Regions from separate parts of the Polaromonas vacuolata genome, predicted to be linked through region 1. Evidence: predicted binding sites of a transcription regulator. Region 1 holds the regulator's gene; the other holds the start of a gene.
What was found. Region 1 encodes FliA, which starts transcription of late flagellar genes. Its sites were predicted from a motif close to CTAAAGTTTNNNNNNNNNNNGCCGNTA; they were not measured.

Region 2: a site for FliA is predicted at 4,088-4,114, ahead of HC248_RS02140 (FliC/FljB family flagellin). Genes of this name have one in related genera too.

The regions. Positions count from the first base shown of each region.
Region 1 is NZ_CP051461.1:3,439,268-3,447,142, forward strand. Features, by position in the region: gene dinD (DNA damage-inducible protein D) at 1-302, shown strand, start outside; gene HC248_RS15625 (HAD-IB family hydrolase) at 506-1,141, opposite strand; gene HC248_RS15630 (ArnT family glycosyltransferase) at 1,132-2,673, opposite strand; gene HC248_RS15635 (lysylphosphatidylglycerol synthase transmembrane domain-containing protein) at 2,670-3,647, opposite strand; gene HC248_RS15640 (decaprenyl-phosphate phosphoribosyltransferase) at 3,647-4,513, opposite strand; gene HC248_RS15645 (RNA polymerase sigma factor FliA) at 4,826-5,572, opposite strand; gene HC248_RS15650 (MinD/ParA family ATP-binding protein) at 5,609-6,292, opposite strand; gene flhF (flagellar biosynthesis GTPase FlhF) at 6,289-7,875, opposite strand, start outside.
Region 2 is NZ_CP051461.1:425,465-433,339, forward strand. Features, by position in the region: gene fliH (flagellar assembly protein FliH) at 1-469, opposite strand, end outside; gene fliG (flagellar motor switch protein FliG) at 453-1,448, opposite strand; gene fliF (flagellar basal-body MS-ring/collar protein FliF) at 1,441-3,150, opposite strand; gene fliE (flagellar hook-basal body complex protein FliE) at 3,647-3,976, shown strand; gene HC248_RS02140 (FliC/FljB family flagellin) at 4,209-5,321, shown strand; gene fliD (flagellar filament capping protein FliD) at 5,576-7,015, shown strand; gene fliS (flagellar export chaperone FliS) at 7,026-7,502, shown strand; gene HC248_RS02155 (flagellar protein FliT) at 7,504-7,848, shown strand.

The DNA of each region.
Region 1 (7,875 bases):
GTTTAGGCGCGAAAGATATTCATGCGCGCAAAGAATTAAAGCAGAGCCAAAAAATTCTCGACCATATGGGCAGCACCGAATTAGCGGCTAATTTATTTCGTGCGACACAGGCAGAAGAAAAATTAAAACGTGAAAATGTAAAAACTAAACAGCGGGCTAACAGCACCCATTTTGAAGTCGGTAAAAAAGTGCGAAAAACTATTCAGGAGTTAGGCGGCACTATGCCGGAAGCACTTCCTACGCCCGAGAAAAGTATTAAGAAAATTGAAAGCGATAAGAAAAAATTAGCGGGGAAAAAATAACTTTTGCTGCATTATTTTGTGTAAATTTTCTACGGCACACATGATGCTTATTGCTTATTGCTTATTGCTTATTGCTTATTGCTTATTGCTTATTGCTTGTTGCTTGTTGCTTGTTGCTTGTTGCTTGTTGCTTGTTGCTTGTTGCTTATAAAATTTTGAGATTAAAAAATTAATACAGCACTAATGATCGATCAAATTAGCGACTACTCATCCTGCCAAGGCTGGCCCCGATACCACGCATGGGCAGCCATGCGCAGCATGGGCTTGTCGCCATAGGTGTCGCCATAAGCGTGCAATTCAATCGCTTCTAACGGCACTTCAAAACGCAGCGCCAGCCAAGCCTTCAGACGCACTACCTTTTGCTCACCATGGCAATTAGGGCTTTGCATCAGGCCGTTGAACACACCGTTTTTGACCGCCATCTCAGTGCATATCAAATGGTCAAAGCCTAGCTGCTGGGCAACTTCGCGCAGATAGATATCCGGCGAAGCACTCACCATCACGCAGCAGTGACCGGCCTGCTGGTGGGCTAATAATTGCGCCATAGCGTCAGGACGCAGTTGATGCCAGAAGTCTTTTGCCAACCAGCGTTGCGTCCAATCTTTCATCTGCGCCATAGTGCGGCCCTTTAACGCAAGCAACATTAGCTTTTGCTTGGCCTTGTGGTTACTCACTACGCGCAGCGCAAAACCAATCAACCACGGCAAGCACAAAAAAATAACCCACGCAAAACGCGGCCAGCCCAGACCACGAATTAAAAACGGCACAAAGGTGTCGTGCCGCGTCAGCGTGCCATCAAAATCAAATGCTGCTACCACCGGCCTAGGTTTTATTGACATCTCACTTTTCCGCAATAGCGCTCACAAAACGCACAGCCGGTCATTGGTAAAAAAGAAGGAATGCCGTAAAAGTTTTTAAAGATGGCACCCAACACGCCCTCTCGGTAAGCGGGATAGTTAAAACCATGACCTTCTAATGCATAAAACGGCACACCACTTTGCTCAAACTTCAATACTTCAACACGCTCAAAATACGGCTTGAACTGATCTAGTTGTGGTGGGTCCGCTGTGATCACGCGAATTGTCTTGCCCTGATAAAAGGAAAAATCAATCAGTTGATCGTCTTGGCGTGAATGAAATTTTCCAAGCCCAAACACTGGCATATATTGGCGCAATTGAAAGCCAAAAATTGAGGCCGGGGTAAATGCCTCACCCATAAGAGTCACGCCCGGACTTTGCACCTGAGCCATCATTTCAGCAGTCTTATAACTACGCACAATTTGCGGGTACAGCTTGGTGTTTTTCCAGTCGCTCACCGAGGTCATATACAGGCCCGCCACTAGCAACACATGCAGACCAGCAAACCACGCCAAGCCTTTAGTGCAAGCTTTGAATTCATCCGCGGGTAAGGAAAACGCCAACCAAGCAAAACCAAAAGGATAAAACGCCAGCACCCAATGCAAGCCTATGACTTTTTTAAACGACAGCACAGCAAAGAAAATCAAGGGCACTAGCACCACACAAGCGAGTAGGCGCTGCGCTGGAATGGCTTTGGCTGTGCTACTTAAGGCCTTGCGGTATTTGTAGCCCAACCAAAGACAGACGGGTGTAATTAGGTAAGCCATGGTGAGCAAATAAAGCAGTGGTTTACGCCACTCAAACACCTCGGCTGAATTGCGGTTGTAGACATTGAACATGATGTTGGCCCAGCCATGCGACATGTTGTAGGCGATATTAATTCCCGGCCCAGGCAGTGCGCACAGCACCAAAAGCGCAAAACCTAAAAGCCTATCGCGGCGGTAGAGCAAAAAATACATCACGTAGGCCAGCCCCAGCACCACAGCGAAATACTTAGATAAAAACGCAGCGCCTAAAAACAAACCAGACAAGGCATATAGGCCAAAAGTTGCGCGGTCCATTTTGATCCGCTGCTCGGCGCGCAGCAAAGCGGCAACTGACCAAGCCGACCAAAAAATCAGCGGCGTGTCGGTAGTAATTAAAGTGTTGAGCCAATTCAGCGGTGCCAGCCAAAACAGCAGTACAGCCCAAGCCGCACGCTGACGGTTTATGCCCTTTAAGCCCCACCACAGCGCAGCGCCCACGCCTAGTGGCAACAAAATAACCGGCAGCCGCACCGACAAAATTCCATCGCCAAACGTGGCGCGCATCAAAGCTATCAGCCAGCCAACCATAGGCGGATGATCCGAATAGCCCCAATCGGGATACACGCCCCACCAGTAAAAAAATGCCTCATCGCCAGTGATGGGAAAGCTAATGCCAATCCAAACCCGCAGTAATAGAGAGCCAAGACCAGCGAGTAACAGCCAGCGGTAAAAAAAAGACTTGTCAGCAGCGTCAATATCAGTACTCATGAAAATCGTATGTCCTTTGCGATTGCCGCACTATAAAGCAGGGTCAGAAGACCAATGGCAACGGCTAGCCAAAGCGTGAGCAAACGCACCATAACCGTCAGACCTAGCGCCGTGCCCGCAGACGCGCCGTAGGCCAGCAGCAAAGCCGTCAACACGGCTTCCATGCCGCCCAAGCCCGCTGGTAATGCCGAGAGTGCGCCAACCACCATGGCCAGTGCATAAAAGCTAGTGGCCGTCAACCAACTGAAATCCACTTGCAAGGCGCGGCCAATTAGCCACACCGCCAAGCCTTGCGCGGCCCAAGCCACTAGTGTCAAGCCCAGCCACAGCAAGGGTCGCACGCGCAAGCATTGCCAGGCTTGACGCAGCCAGTCAAAGCGCTGCAGCAAACGCTGGCGAAAAAGCATGAGTAAAAATAAACCCACCAGCAGCAACAGACCTAACACCAGCGCCAACACTCCCAGCCAAGGCGGTGCTGCAGCCAGCAGGCCAGTTGAAAGCGCCCAAGGCAGGACCGGCAAACATAGCAACAGCAGACACAGCAAATCAGCCAAACGCTCGGCACCAAATATTGCCAAGCTTTGCGATGCACGCAGCGGCTGGGTCAACATCAAACCACGCACCGCCTCGCCAATATTGCCAGGCGTGGGTGTAAAGGCATAGCCGGCCAAATACAGACGCAAGCCTTGCAGCCAACCAAAACGGCGAGAGTAATGCGCCATCCACAAGCGCCAACGCAGGCCGCGCAATATATAACTCAGCAAGCACAGAGCGGTCGCTTGTAGGCCAGTCCAAGACCATAAAGTTGCGCCTAACAGCGCCCAAGAGGAAGTGCCGCGCCCGCCCCAAACGAGTAACACCAGCGCATACAAACTGGCCGACAGACCCAACACCAGCAGCAGCTTTTTAAACGGCAGGCGCGCTAAGGTTCCGGGTTGGTTGGGCATGGAAGGCTGAGCCTCAGGCAAGGCCATCAAAACCAACGGCTAAGAAAGATCACCAGCCAGCAAACTCCAGCAGCCAAAATCCAAGGGTCGCGCACCAAGTCCCGCGCCACATCTTCACCACTGCCGCGGTGCACTTGATAGGTGTAGCGCAACATACCAAAAATCACCACCGGCACGGTATAGAGCAGGCGATCGCCATGGTGCAGCTGGGCCTGCGCACTGGCCGCAAAAATACCGTAAGTCGTGAGCGTCGCTGTCATGGTCACAGACATGAAAACGTCGAGCAGGGAAGACGGGTAATACGCCAGCACTGCCCGCTGACTGGCCTCGTCCTGAAAGCTCTCCGCCTTACGCTTAGAAAAGCCCAGAAACAGCGCCATAAACATTCCCGTTAGCAGCAACGAACTCGAAGGCGCAATGCCGACCGCCACCGTACCGGCCAACAGTCTGAGCATAAAACCAGAAGCGATGATGCAAACATCTAACACCGGCACCTGCTTGAGGCGCCATGAGTAGGCCATGTTAAGCAGCACATAAATACCCAGCAAGGACAGCAGCATCACGCTGCTAGCAGCCAGCAGCAGTCCTATGACTAGCAGCGCTGCAGCGAGCAGCAAAGCCGATGAGCCAGATACCGCACCACTCGCTAGCGGCCTATGCCGTTTTGTTGGGTGTAGTGCATCACCGGCGCGGTCGTGCCAGTCGTTCATGATGTAGACCATGCTGGAAATCGCGCAAAAAGCGGCAAACGCCTGTAGCACATGAATAGCCATAGGTGCGTCCTGCCAAGACTGACTAAACACCAGACCGGCAAACACAAAGGCGTTTTTAAGCCACTGGTGTGGCCGCATCAAGCGTATCAAAGCGCGTGGATTAAAAGAAAAGTTTGGCATCAGGCAAAAGGCAATGGACAAAAATCGGTGCAACAGGCGAGGGACTCGAGCATAACTGAGGCGAATGAGCGTCACTCACGAGCATGAGTAATCAGGATTATGCAAACCGATTGCGGTCAACGGCGAGACGCTTGGTCGGTCGCAATCGGTATAAAAAGTCGTCAAAGTGGCGCGCAAACCTTTGCGGCTTTTAGCAGCAAACACTGACTTTTTTTCAAACCCTAAGCCTGCCATTTAGTGTCGTTTAAACACGCTTTTTTTCACCCCTTTGCATTACGACTTGACGCAGCGCGAGGCGCTCAGGCACGTCCTCTAAGTGGGGTTGTGCTGCATGAGACTGGCGCGCAGACGGCCGATTGCCTGGCTATGCAGCTGGCAGACCCGTGACTGTGTGACTTCAAGCACCGCACCTATTTCTCTTAAATTAAGTTCCTCTTCATAGTACAAACTGAGCAGTAATTTCTCACGCTCAGGCATTTGTTCAATCGCCGCGATTAAGTGTTTGCGAAAACCTAGTGCCAGCAATTGGGTCAGCGGCTCCTGACGCAAACTTTGACTGATGTGTTGCCTATCCAGAAAGCTGTTTTCACCTGTTTCTTCGTCGCTGCGGTCGTAGTCTTCGTAGTACACCAACTGACAGCCGTGGATCTCAGAGAGTAGGTGCTGGTAAGCGTCCAGCGAGAGTTTGAGTTCAACCGCAATCTCGCCTTCGGTTGGCGCACGGCCGAGTTTTTGCTGCTGCGCGTTAACCGCTGCGGCCACGCCGCGAGAAGACTGGCGCAGCCCACGTGAGACCCAGTCATTGGCGCGCAATTCATCCAACATAGCGCCGCGTATGCGCTGGCTGGCATAGGTTTCAAAGGTTGCGCCCTTGTCGTTTTGATAGCGCTCAGCCGCATCCAACAAGCCCATCATGCCGACTTGAATTAAGTCATCGAGTTCCACATTGGCCGGCAGTTTAGCCAACAGTTGCAGCGCCAACCGGCGCACCAGTGGCGTGTGCAGACTGAGCAAATCGGTAGTGCCCGAACGATCCATTTTTCCTTGCGGGGTATACATCTGGCGTTGTCCTTGTGCGGTCTTGGCCTAGTGCGCTCAGGCCGCCAAAGGCTGGCGCGAAACCGGCGCTGCAGACGACAAAGCGGGCAAAGTCGGCAAGGCAATTGCCGCCGACTGCAAGGCTTTGACCAGCAGCGCAGCAATGGCAAGAAAGTCCTGTGCCACCGTGGTATCGGGGTAAGCCTCAACCGCAGTCGTGTTTAGGCGCTCAGCCTGACTGACACGGCCATCATTGCTGACCACGCCAGCGAGCCCCACATCGAGTTGGAGATAGTGCTCACAGGTGTAAGCCAAGTTCAGCAAAATTCGAGTCGCCGCACCGCGCTCTCCCGCGCGGTTCACCATCACGAATAGTTTTTGCGCTGCACCGGTGTATTGCAGTTTTTTAATACGCGCATAAGCATTGGTAATTGATGCAGGATTGGGCTCTAACACCACTAACACACAGTCGGCGCTAGCGATCAAGTCGGCCTGTGCTTGACGATTATCCAGACCGGCGTCGAGCAGCGTGAACCGGCCTTCGCCGCTAGCTTCAAAGCGGTAGGCGTGCTGATCGAGCAGCAACACACGCTGGCCGCATTGAGACAGTGCGGCGGCAAGATTGCGCGTGACGCTGCTCGCGCCAGCCGACGGTCCGCTGCCGAGCACGGCGATCAGTCGGTCTGGCGTTTTGGCCATCAGACGGCGCAGGCCGTCGGCCTGGTCTTGTAGCGCACTCACAGCAAATTCCTCAATCCCGGCTCAGTCATGCGCAAGTCGCTGTCAGCGCTGGGCAAACTATCCGTCTCAAGCGCATCGAGTAAGACAAAAAGTTTTTCTAAACCTTCGAGCAAACAAGCGCTTGGCACGGGACGGTCTGGTCGCGTGCTGCGACCGGCCAGTTGTGCCAGCGACTTGCGTGCCGGCTCTGCCCAGGGCGCTGACTCGCCCTGCAGGCGATAAACCGTGCTGGCACTCTGGGCGGCGATCATTAAGGTTTTTTCGCCATCGCTACGCACTGCGCTGCTAGCGTCGTGCGATTGACCGGCCTGCTCGACATCGAGTTGCGCAGCACTTTGACGCAGTAGTTTGAAGTAAGGATCAGCCGCAGCCCGCCACAGCGGCCACTGCGCGATTTCGCCGGCTGGCGCATTCAAGTGCGCATTCGCCAGCATATAACTATGGGTTAGCGGCTTGCCGCTTTGCGCGTCACTGATGCGCCTGACAATGCAGCGCAAAGTCACTGGTGTGGTCGGCTCCAAGGCAGCATCGTCAAGGTCTGCCGCACGCAACCAGACCGTGGTTTCAGCCACTGCCAACCAAGCTTTTTTACCCCTATACATGATTGGCTCGGGCGCGACAAAACATAGGCGCTTGGCAAGTTTGGCTAGCGTTACTGGCTTACCGGTTCCGGCGTCCATCACCGCCAAGCTAGCCGGGCAAGAGGCCAGCCAGTCAAGCTGCTGCGCGTGCATGTCGGCCAGCACATTGTCAGCCGGCAAGCGCGCGAATAACTGCACCATGGGTTTGGCGATCTGACTGGCTAAGTCGGCCAAATTGAGATTGTTTGAGGCATCAGCCAGACTCAGTCCGGGCACGGCTAACAACTGACCCGTCTGATCCGACAGCAGCAAGGTAACGAACAGCGCACTCGCCGACTCGGTTGGCGCTATCGCCAAACTGACGGGCGCGCTAACGGCCAGCGCATAACTGCGACAGTTTTGGCTGACCACGCTGCGCGCTTGACTGGCCAAGCTACGTCTGACGGCCGCGGCATCGAAACTGCTGTCGTCGAGTTTTCGCCACAGCAAGCGGGATTCGTCAAAGCCGATGTCGGCGCCGGACAAAGCCGCTGCGTTGGCCGAGAGTTCTTGTGCATTGCTGGTGAGCGCACGGATTAAATGCTGGCACTGTTCGCGCAAACGCTGACTGACGGCCTGCGCTTGGGCAACGCCAGCCTTGGCCGCCTCGGCATGGCTATCAGCCTGGTTGTCGTCTGAAGCAGTCGCGGCAATCGGGACGAAAAATGCGCTCTGACTGCGGGCCTGAAAAACGCTATCAACCAGTGCTGCGCGATCGGCCAGCATTAAGTGCTCTGGCACTTTCTGGCCGCTAGAAATGTAGTGCACCGGCAGCTGATGGCGTATGGCCATGTCAATTAACGCCCCGGGGTGGGTGGCCTCATCGACCTTGGTGAAAATGCAGCCCGCTAAGTCCGATGGCAGCGACTTATCAGCGCTCTGGCGATAAGCATTAACCACTTCATTAAGCGTGTCACCATGACTGGATGCATTGAGCAGCAGCAAGCGTTTAACCGGTCGGCC
Region 2 (7,875 bases), 820 kb from region 1:
CATCGGCCACTTCGCGCTCGGCCAAGCGCAAAGCCGTGGGCAATGATTGCATTAATTCGAGTAACTGCGTGGCTTGCTGTGTGGCGAGTTCTGCGGCATCGGTTTGGGCCTTGGCTTGGCCTTGGGCATAACCTGCGGCATAGCCTTCGGCGTGACCGATTTTTTCACCCTTGGCATGGCCGTCAAGCTGGGCTTGCTGACGCAGTTTTGCCAGTTCGATGTCGTTCAAGATGGGCGGCGCGGGTTTAGTCGGCACGACTCGCTTAGGCGCTGCGGCAGGCTTGACGTCGTTGATGGAATTCATTTCCCAGCGCTGCCAAGCCGTCATTTTTGGCTTTGCCTCGGCTGCGGCGTCGAGACTTTTAGGCGCGCGCTGCGCGCTGCCGGGAAACAGCGCCGCATACTCGTCGTCATCGATTTGGGCCGGTGCAGAAGGCACGTCAAACTCAGGTTTAGACGAAGGAATCATCGCCTTTGCCTCCCATCACAATCTCGCCAGCATCGGCGAGTCGGCGCACGACCACCAAAATGCTTTTTTGCTCAGCCTCAACCTGTGAGACCCGAACCGGGCCGCGCATTTCAATGTCTTCGCGCAGCGACTCGGCGGCGCGTGCAGACATGTTTTTGAGAAACTTTTCGCGCAGTTCCATAGGCGCACCTTTGAGCGCGACGATGAGAGACTCGGACTCGATTTCCTTGAGCAAGGTCTGCACGCCACGGTCTTCGAGGTCGAGCAAGTTCTCGAACAAAAACATCTCGTCGACCATTTTTTGCGCCAATATCTCGTCGTGCGCGCGTATGTGTTTGACCACGCTTTCTTCCAAAGCACTGCTCATCATGTTGACGATTTCCGCCGCCGCACGCACACCGCCAAGACGGCTGCGTTTGGTGCCGTCGGTGCTGAGTAAATTGCTCAGTACTTCTGTCAACTCCTTAAGCGCTGCGGGCTGCACGCCGCCAAAAGTAGCGACCCGCAAAATCGCATCATGGCGGGCGCGTTCTGGTAGTTTTTCCAGTACCTCGGCGGCCTTGTCGCGTTCCATGTGAACGATGAGCGTAGCAATAATTTGCGGATGCTCGTCTTTGATGATCTCGACCACCTCGGTGGCTTCGAGTTGATTAAGCCGGTCTATGCCGTTGGCGGACTGATCTTGTTGAAAGATGTTGTCTATCAAGTCATTGGCGCGGTTATTACCCAAGGCTTTGTTGAGTACCGTACGCAGGTAGTTGCCAGCGTCTACGTGGACGGCCGAGAACTGTTCGGTCTCTTGACGAAACGCTTCGAGCACGCCGCTGGCTTCGCCGCGCTTGACCTGCGACAGCGAGGCCATGGCTTCGCTGAGGGCTTGTATTTCTGGTTGCGACAGGCGTTGTAGTACTGCGCCCGCGCCCTCTTCACCCAGCGCCATCAGCAAAATAGCACTTCTGCGTATGCCTTCTTCACTCATTTTTTTCCATCCATCCTTTAATCAGCATGGCCACCATCATGGGTTCCTTGACGGCGATGTCTTGTGCGTACTTGGTGTTTTCCATCTCACGGGCCTCATCACGTTTCCTCGCCTCTGCCGCGAGTTGCTCGGGTGTCAATGGCGCTGCTTGAGCGGTCAGTGCATTGGCTTTGGCTTCAGCGGCGGCTTTCGCCGCGCCTTTTTTCGTGGTCTTGGCAGGCGCTGGTGTAATGCCAAGGTGTAGGCGCAGCAACGGGCGCAGCGCGGCAAACCATAGGTATAGGCCAAGCAGGCCAATCAGCAAGTATTTGCCCGCGTCCATGGCCATGGCCACGTTGACCGGCTGACGCCATATCGGCAGCACGATTTCGGGTTCGGTTTTAGTCACCAAAAATTGACTGTTGACCACATTCAGCGAGTCACCGCGCTCGGCGTTATAGCCCATGGCTTCTTTCACCAAGTTGTTGATTTGCTCAAGCTCAATGTCTGACAGTGCGGCGGTCTTGCCGGCATTGCCAATACCGCGGTAATTCACCACCACCGCCACCGACAAGCGCTTGATGCCGCCGCCGCTTTGCGTGCTGTGGCGTATGGAGCGGTCGACTTCGTAGTTAATCGTCGTGTCTTTACGCACGCTGCCGCTCAAATCCGTAGGGTTTTTGAGTTGCCCAGCGGCAGCCGCACTGGCCGCTGACAGCGGCGGCGCTGCGACTATCGGTGCCACCGGCGTTGCGCCGGGTTGATTCGTCAGCGCACCCGGTACGCCGCCTATGCCGCCGCCCGCGCCTTGTTGGGTCGATTCAGTTGACTGCTGGCTGCGAATTGCCGAGGTGCCCGCGTCTTGGTTAGGCCGGTATTTTTCATCCGTGTTTTCAACCACTGCAAAGTCAATGCTGGCCGTGACTTGGGCATGCACATTGCCCGCACCGACTATGGGCGCGAGTATGGCTTCAATGCGCTGCATATAGCCTTGCTCGATTTGCTGGGCGTATTTGAGTTGGCTGACATCTAAGCCGCGCGTCCCAGAATTAGCCGCAGACAACAAATTGCCCGCTTGGTCGACCACGGTAATGCTTTTCGCTGAAAGCTCTGGCACGCTGCTAGAAATCAAATGCACGATGGCGTTGATCTGGCCCTCGTCAATGCTTCTGCCGCGCTGCAGCGTGAGAATGACCGAGGCACTGGGCGACTTTTGATCGCGCACAAACAGCGACGGCTTGGGCAAAGCCAAATGCACACGTGCTGACTCCACCGCAGAAATGGAGTTGATAGAGCGCGCCAATTCGCCTTCAAGCGCACGCTGGTAGTTCACCTGCTCGGCAAACTGGCTGGTGCCAAACTTTTGGTTATCCATTAATTCAAAGCCCACGCTGCCGCCCTTGGGCAGGCCTTGCGCGGCCAGCTTGAGTCTGGCCTCGGGAATCTTGTCCGCCGCCACCATTAAGGCGCCGCCACCGTTGGCAAACTTATAGGGAATATTCATCTGCTGCAGCGACGCGATGATCTCGCCGCCATCACGATTGGATAAATTGCTGTAAAGCACACCGTAGTCAGGCGCACGCGTCCATAGCGTGAGTGCGGCAATCGCCGCAATCGCCGCAGACGCAGCCAGCATCAAAGGCAGGCGCGGGTTGGCTCGCAGTTGGTCGATTAAAGACGCCGGCTTGTTCGCGCCCAAGCCCTGCTCGCTGTCACCCGTCATGCGCAGCCGCTCTCTAAGCGACGGCAAAGGCGTAAAACGCTGCGCCTGCACACGGCGGGTGGGGTAATAAAAAAGCGCGACGGGTCAACTAAATGCATACAACTTTGGTGTGGGGGAGTGCCAAGAGAAAAAATTCTGGCTTGGGTTCTGGACGAACCTCTGAATAAAGACCATTGTGAATTTGGCACAGGCATATCGATTGCTCGAGTAACCCGTGTTTTTGCCGTCTTTTGCAGCGATGCCTGAAGGCCTTCGGCTGATACGCTTGCTGCATTCAATCGCAATTTCTCGTCTGTATATGCTTTGTGTGTGCTTAGTTCGTGAGTGAAAAAAGGGTTTAGTGCAAGCACTTTCTTGCTGAGCGCCTAAACATTTGTAGCCGTCAATCAAACGCTCAGATATTTAGGTCTACGCCCGCATTGTTTTGGCCCACAGCATGCCCGTAGCGGGTGAGAAAACTGTCCGTAAACCGGTGTAAAAACACCCCAGGAATCTTATGACCATCGCCTCCATCGCCTCAGTGCTTGCGCAAATGCGCGAGATCTCCTCGTCTGCAACTCTTGGTTCGGGCGGCGCAAGCAGCAATGCCGAAGCAGTCAGCGGCGGCGGCTTTGCTGGCGAGTTGAGAAAATCTTTAGAGCGTATCAACGACCTCCAGCAAAGCGCCGGTGCACAGGCCGAGGCGTTTGAGATGGGCACACCCGGCGTGGCGCTCAATGATGTGATGGTGGATATGCAAAAAGCCAATATCGGCTTTCAAACTGGTATTCAGGTGCGCAACAAAATGGTTCAAGCCTATCAAGAAATCATGAATATGCAGGCTTGATTTGGTCTGAGTGGATTAGCGTTTTATAAGTTTTCAAAGGTCATCGCGTGAAAATTCAGGCGCAAGACTTAGCCAGCACGGACTGAATGACGGTTTATTTTTCGTCAACCCTAAAGTTTTTCGCCGGGTCTGCCGATAACTAAAACAACGGTGGCTTACTGCGAGTCTTGGCAAGCAAGGCCAGCGTGTCGGTAACACCGAAGTCCACAACCTTTGTAATCAGGAGCTCCCCATGTCAAGCATTATTAATACCAATTCGTTGTCACTGCTCACGCAGAACAACTTGAGCAAGTCGCAAGGCTCACTCAACACCGCCATTCAGCGTTTGTCTTCGGGCTTGCGCATCAACAGCGCCAAAGACGACGCAGCTGGCCAGGCCATTGCTAACCGTTTTACTTCCAACATCAAGGGTTTGACACAAGCTTCGCGTAATGCGAACGACGGCATCTCGTTAGCACAAACCACTGAAGGCGCGTTGAGCGAGATCAACACCAACTTGCAGCGTATCCGTGAGTTGGCAGTGCAGTCCAGCAATGGCACCAACTCCGCTGCTGATAGAACCTCAATTCAGGCTGAGATTACCCAGCGCTTAGATGAAATCGACCGTACATCTTTACAAACTGACTTTAATGGCACAAAAGTGCTTACAGCTGATAAAAGCTTGGCTATCCAAGTCGGTGCTAATGACGGTCAGGTTATCAATATTGAATTGCAAGAAATAAACAAAGTCACTTTAGGTTTAAATGGTTTTAACGTTTCGGGTTTGTCGGATCCACTCACTTCAATTACGAGTTCTAGCGCAGGTGTAAAAACTACAGCTACAGTTTCATTTGACGTAGCTAACGGCCCTGGTGGTGCTTTAACGTTGCAAGGTTACGGAGCATTTGATCAGGCTGCGGGTACGTTTGCTAATTACGCAATTGGGGACAGTGAAGGTAATAAATACAAACTTGATGCTGGCGCTGTAGATGCAGCAACTGGCGTGGTGACACAAAATTTCACTGACGCCGCTGGTTTGGCAGCTGCTAAAGCTGCTTTCGAAACTGATGCATCAACCGGATTAGCCGGTACAGCTAATCCACTGGAAAAAATTGATGCGGCCTTGGCAAAAGTCGACTCCCTGCGCGGCTCCCTCGGTGCGGTGCAAAACCGTTTTGACTCTGTGATTTCCAATCTCGGCACCACACTGACTAACTTGGCTTCTTCACGCTCACGTATTGAAGATGCGGATTACGCGGTTGAAGCTTCTAACTTGACACGTGCCAACATCTTGCAACAGGCCGGTACTTCGGTGTTGGCTCAGGCCAACCAGTCGACACAGGGCGTGTTGTCTTTGCTGCGTTAATTTTAAAGTCGGTCGGGCTGGCGCTGCGCCACTCGGCTGCTTTCAAATAGTAAAAACAGTGTCGGGTATAGCGCTTTGGGCTTTATCCGACCTATCTGAAGCAGACTTTAAGCACTCTTTCTTAGGCCTATGCCTAGGTGCGAGTGCTTAGTGCCCGTAGAAGAAATGCTGCGTGTTACCAAGACGCTGGATAAATTGCAAGGATTGCTGCTTAACCCAGCTTTCTAGTTCAACTGAAGGGATAAGGAGTGACGATGGCGTTTTCAAGTTTAGGCGTGGGCTCAGGCCTTGATTTAAGTGGTTTACTCGCGCAGTTAACCACCTCTGAAAGGCAGCCCCTGCTGGCGCTTGACGCCAGAGGCGCGGCTATTACCACCAAGCTTTCGGCTTATGGTCAGTTGCAAAGTGGTGTGTCTTCGCTACAAACAGCGTCGGCTAGGCTGGCTGATTTAAGCCTGTTCCAAGGCGTGAAAGCGGACTCTAGCTTTAATACCGTACTCACCGCCAGCGCAAAAACCACGGCTCCCGCAGGAAAATACGCCATCAATGTCAGCCAGTTGGCGCAAGCACAAACCTTGGCTACTGCGGGGCAGACCAGCTCTACTACAGCGATTGGCAGCGGCACTGTGACCATAGACTTTGGTACTTTCACACCGGCAGCAACCAACCCCGCCAGCTCAGCTTCGTTTGAGAAGAATGCGGCGCGCACTTCAGCCACGATTGTGGTGGGGGCTGAAAGCAATACCTTGGAAGGCATTCGCGATGCGATTAATGCCCAAAAAGATTCAGGCGTCACGGCCAGCATAGTCAATGATGGCAGCGGTACGCCGTTTCGTTTGCTGCTTGCCTCAACCGATACCGGTGCGGCTTCTAGTCTGAAGATTTCTGTGGACGGAGATGCTGCGCTCAGCAATTTACTGTCATATGACCCGACCGGCTCGTCGACTTTGACCGAGACCGCAGCGGCTAAAAATGCCCAGCTGACGGTTAATGGCTTGTCCATCTCTAGCGCTACCAACACGGTAGACGAGTCCTTGCAAGGCGTGACGCTAAACTTGATTAAAACCGGCGACAGCACGGTCACTGTTGCGTCTGACACGGGCAGCGCCAAGTCTGCTGTGAGCGCTTTTGTGGCGGCTTACAACAATTTGCTTGGCGTGGGTAAATCGCTAACGAGCTATGACGCCGATACCAAAAAGGGATCGGCCTTGTCGGGTGACTCGACACTGCGCAATTTGCAAGTGCAGCTGCGCACGGCATTGACCTCTGCGCAAAGCGGTGCGGCTGGCGACTTAACGGTGCTGTCTGATGTTGGTGTGTCGTTTCAGAAGGACGGTACTTTGACGGTAGATTCTGCCAAGCTCGATACCGCTATTGGCAGCAATCTCGCCGGCGTGGCCAAGTTGTTTGCCGGTACGGCGACGGATACTGCCGGTTTCGGCAAGCAGATCTCTAAGTTTGCCTTGGATTTCACCTCCCCCGGTGGCACTTTGACGGCCGCCTTTGATGGACTAACCGGCTCTTTAAAACGCTTAGACAAACAATATCAAGACTCGAGCACGCGCATAGATGCGACCCTAGCGCGTTATAAAGCGCAGTTCACACAGCTTGACGTCACGATTTCCCGTTTGAATGCGACCGGCAGCTACTTGACGGCGCAGTTTGCCGCCATCAACGCTAGCGCTGGCAAATAAGGTGTCTTTTATGTATAGCTCCTCTAATACTTACAGTGCTGGCGCTGGTGCTTACGGTAAAGTCGCTTCGGAAACCGGCGCCATGAGCGCCTCGCCGCACAAGCTAATCAGCATGCTTTTCGATGGCGCAAAAACCGCCATTGTTATGGCCCGTCACCACATGGCAGAGGGCCAAATTCAGGCCAAGGGCAATGCGATTTCTAAGGCCATCAATATTGTTGATAGCGGGCTGAAAGCCAGCTTGGATGCAAAGGCTGGAGGCCCTGCGGGTGCGGCTTTGGTGGCGGATTTAAGTGCGCTGTATGACTACATTTGCCAACGCTTGATGTATGCCAATTTGCGCAACGACCCGGCCTTGTTAGATGAGGCCGAGCGATTGCTCGCCAACCTGAGTTCGGCTTGGCAAGAGATAGACCCACAAAAAACCAGCGCGCTAAGCCAGAGCGATCAAGTGCCAACCACAACCCGTTTTTCAGTAGGAGCTTGAGATGAGTTCACACAGCGAAGTGATGCATTGCTACGAAACCATACGCCGCGTGGCTGAGCAAATGCTGGCCTCAGCCAGTAGCGCTCAGTGGGGCGAGTTGCCGGCGCAAGAAGCGCAGTACAGCGACTGCGTGGCGCGCCTGCAATTGATTGAACCGCACAACTCACTAGACCAAGAGCAGACGGCGCGCAAATACTATTTGCTCACCCGCATCAATGCCATGCACGTTCAAATCCATGACATGGTGATGCCGCAGTTGGCGGTGTTGAGCGCTGCGCTTAAAAGTATGGAACAGCAGCAAAGCTTGCAAAAGGCTTATGGACAAAGCGAAGAAGCCTGGCTGTGATTTTTGGCCTGAGCGCTTTGCTACTTT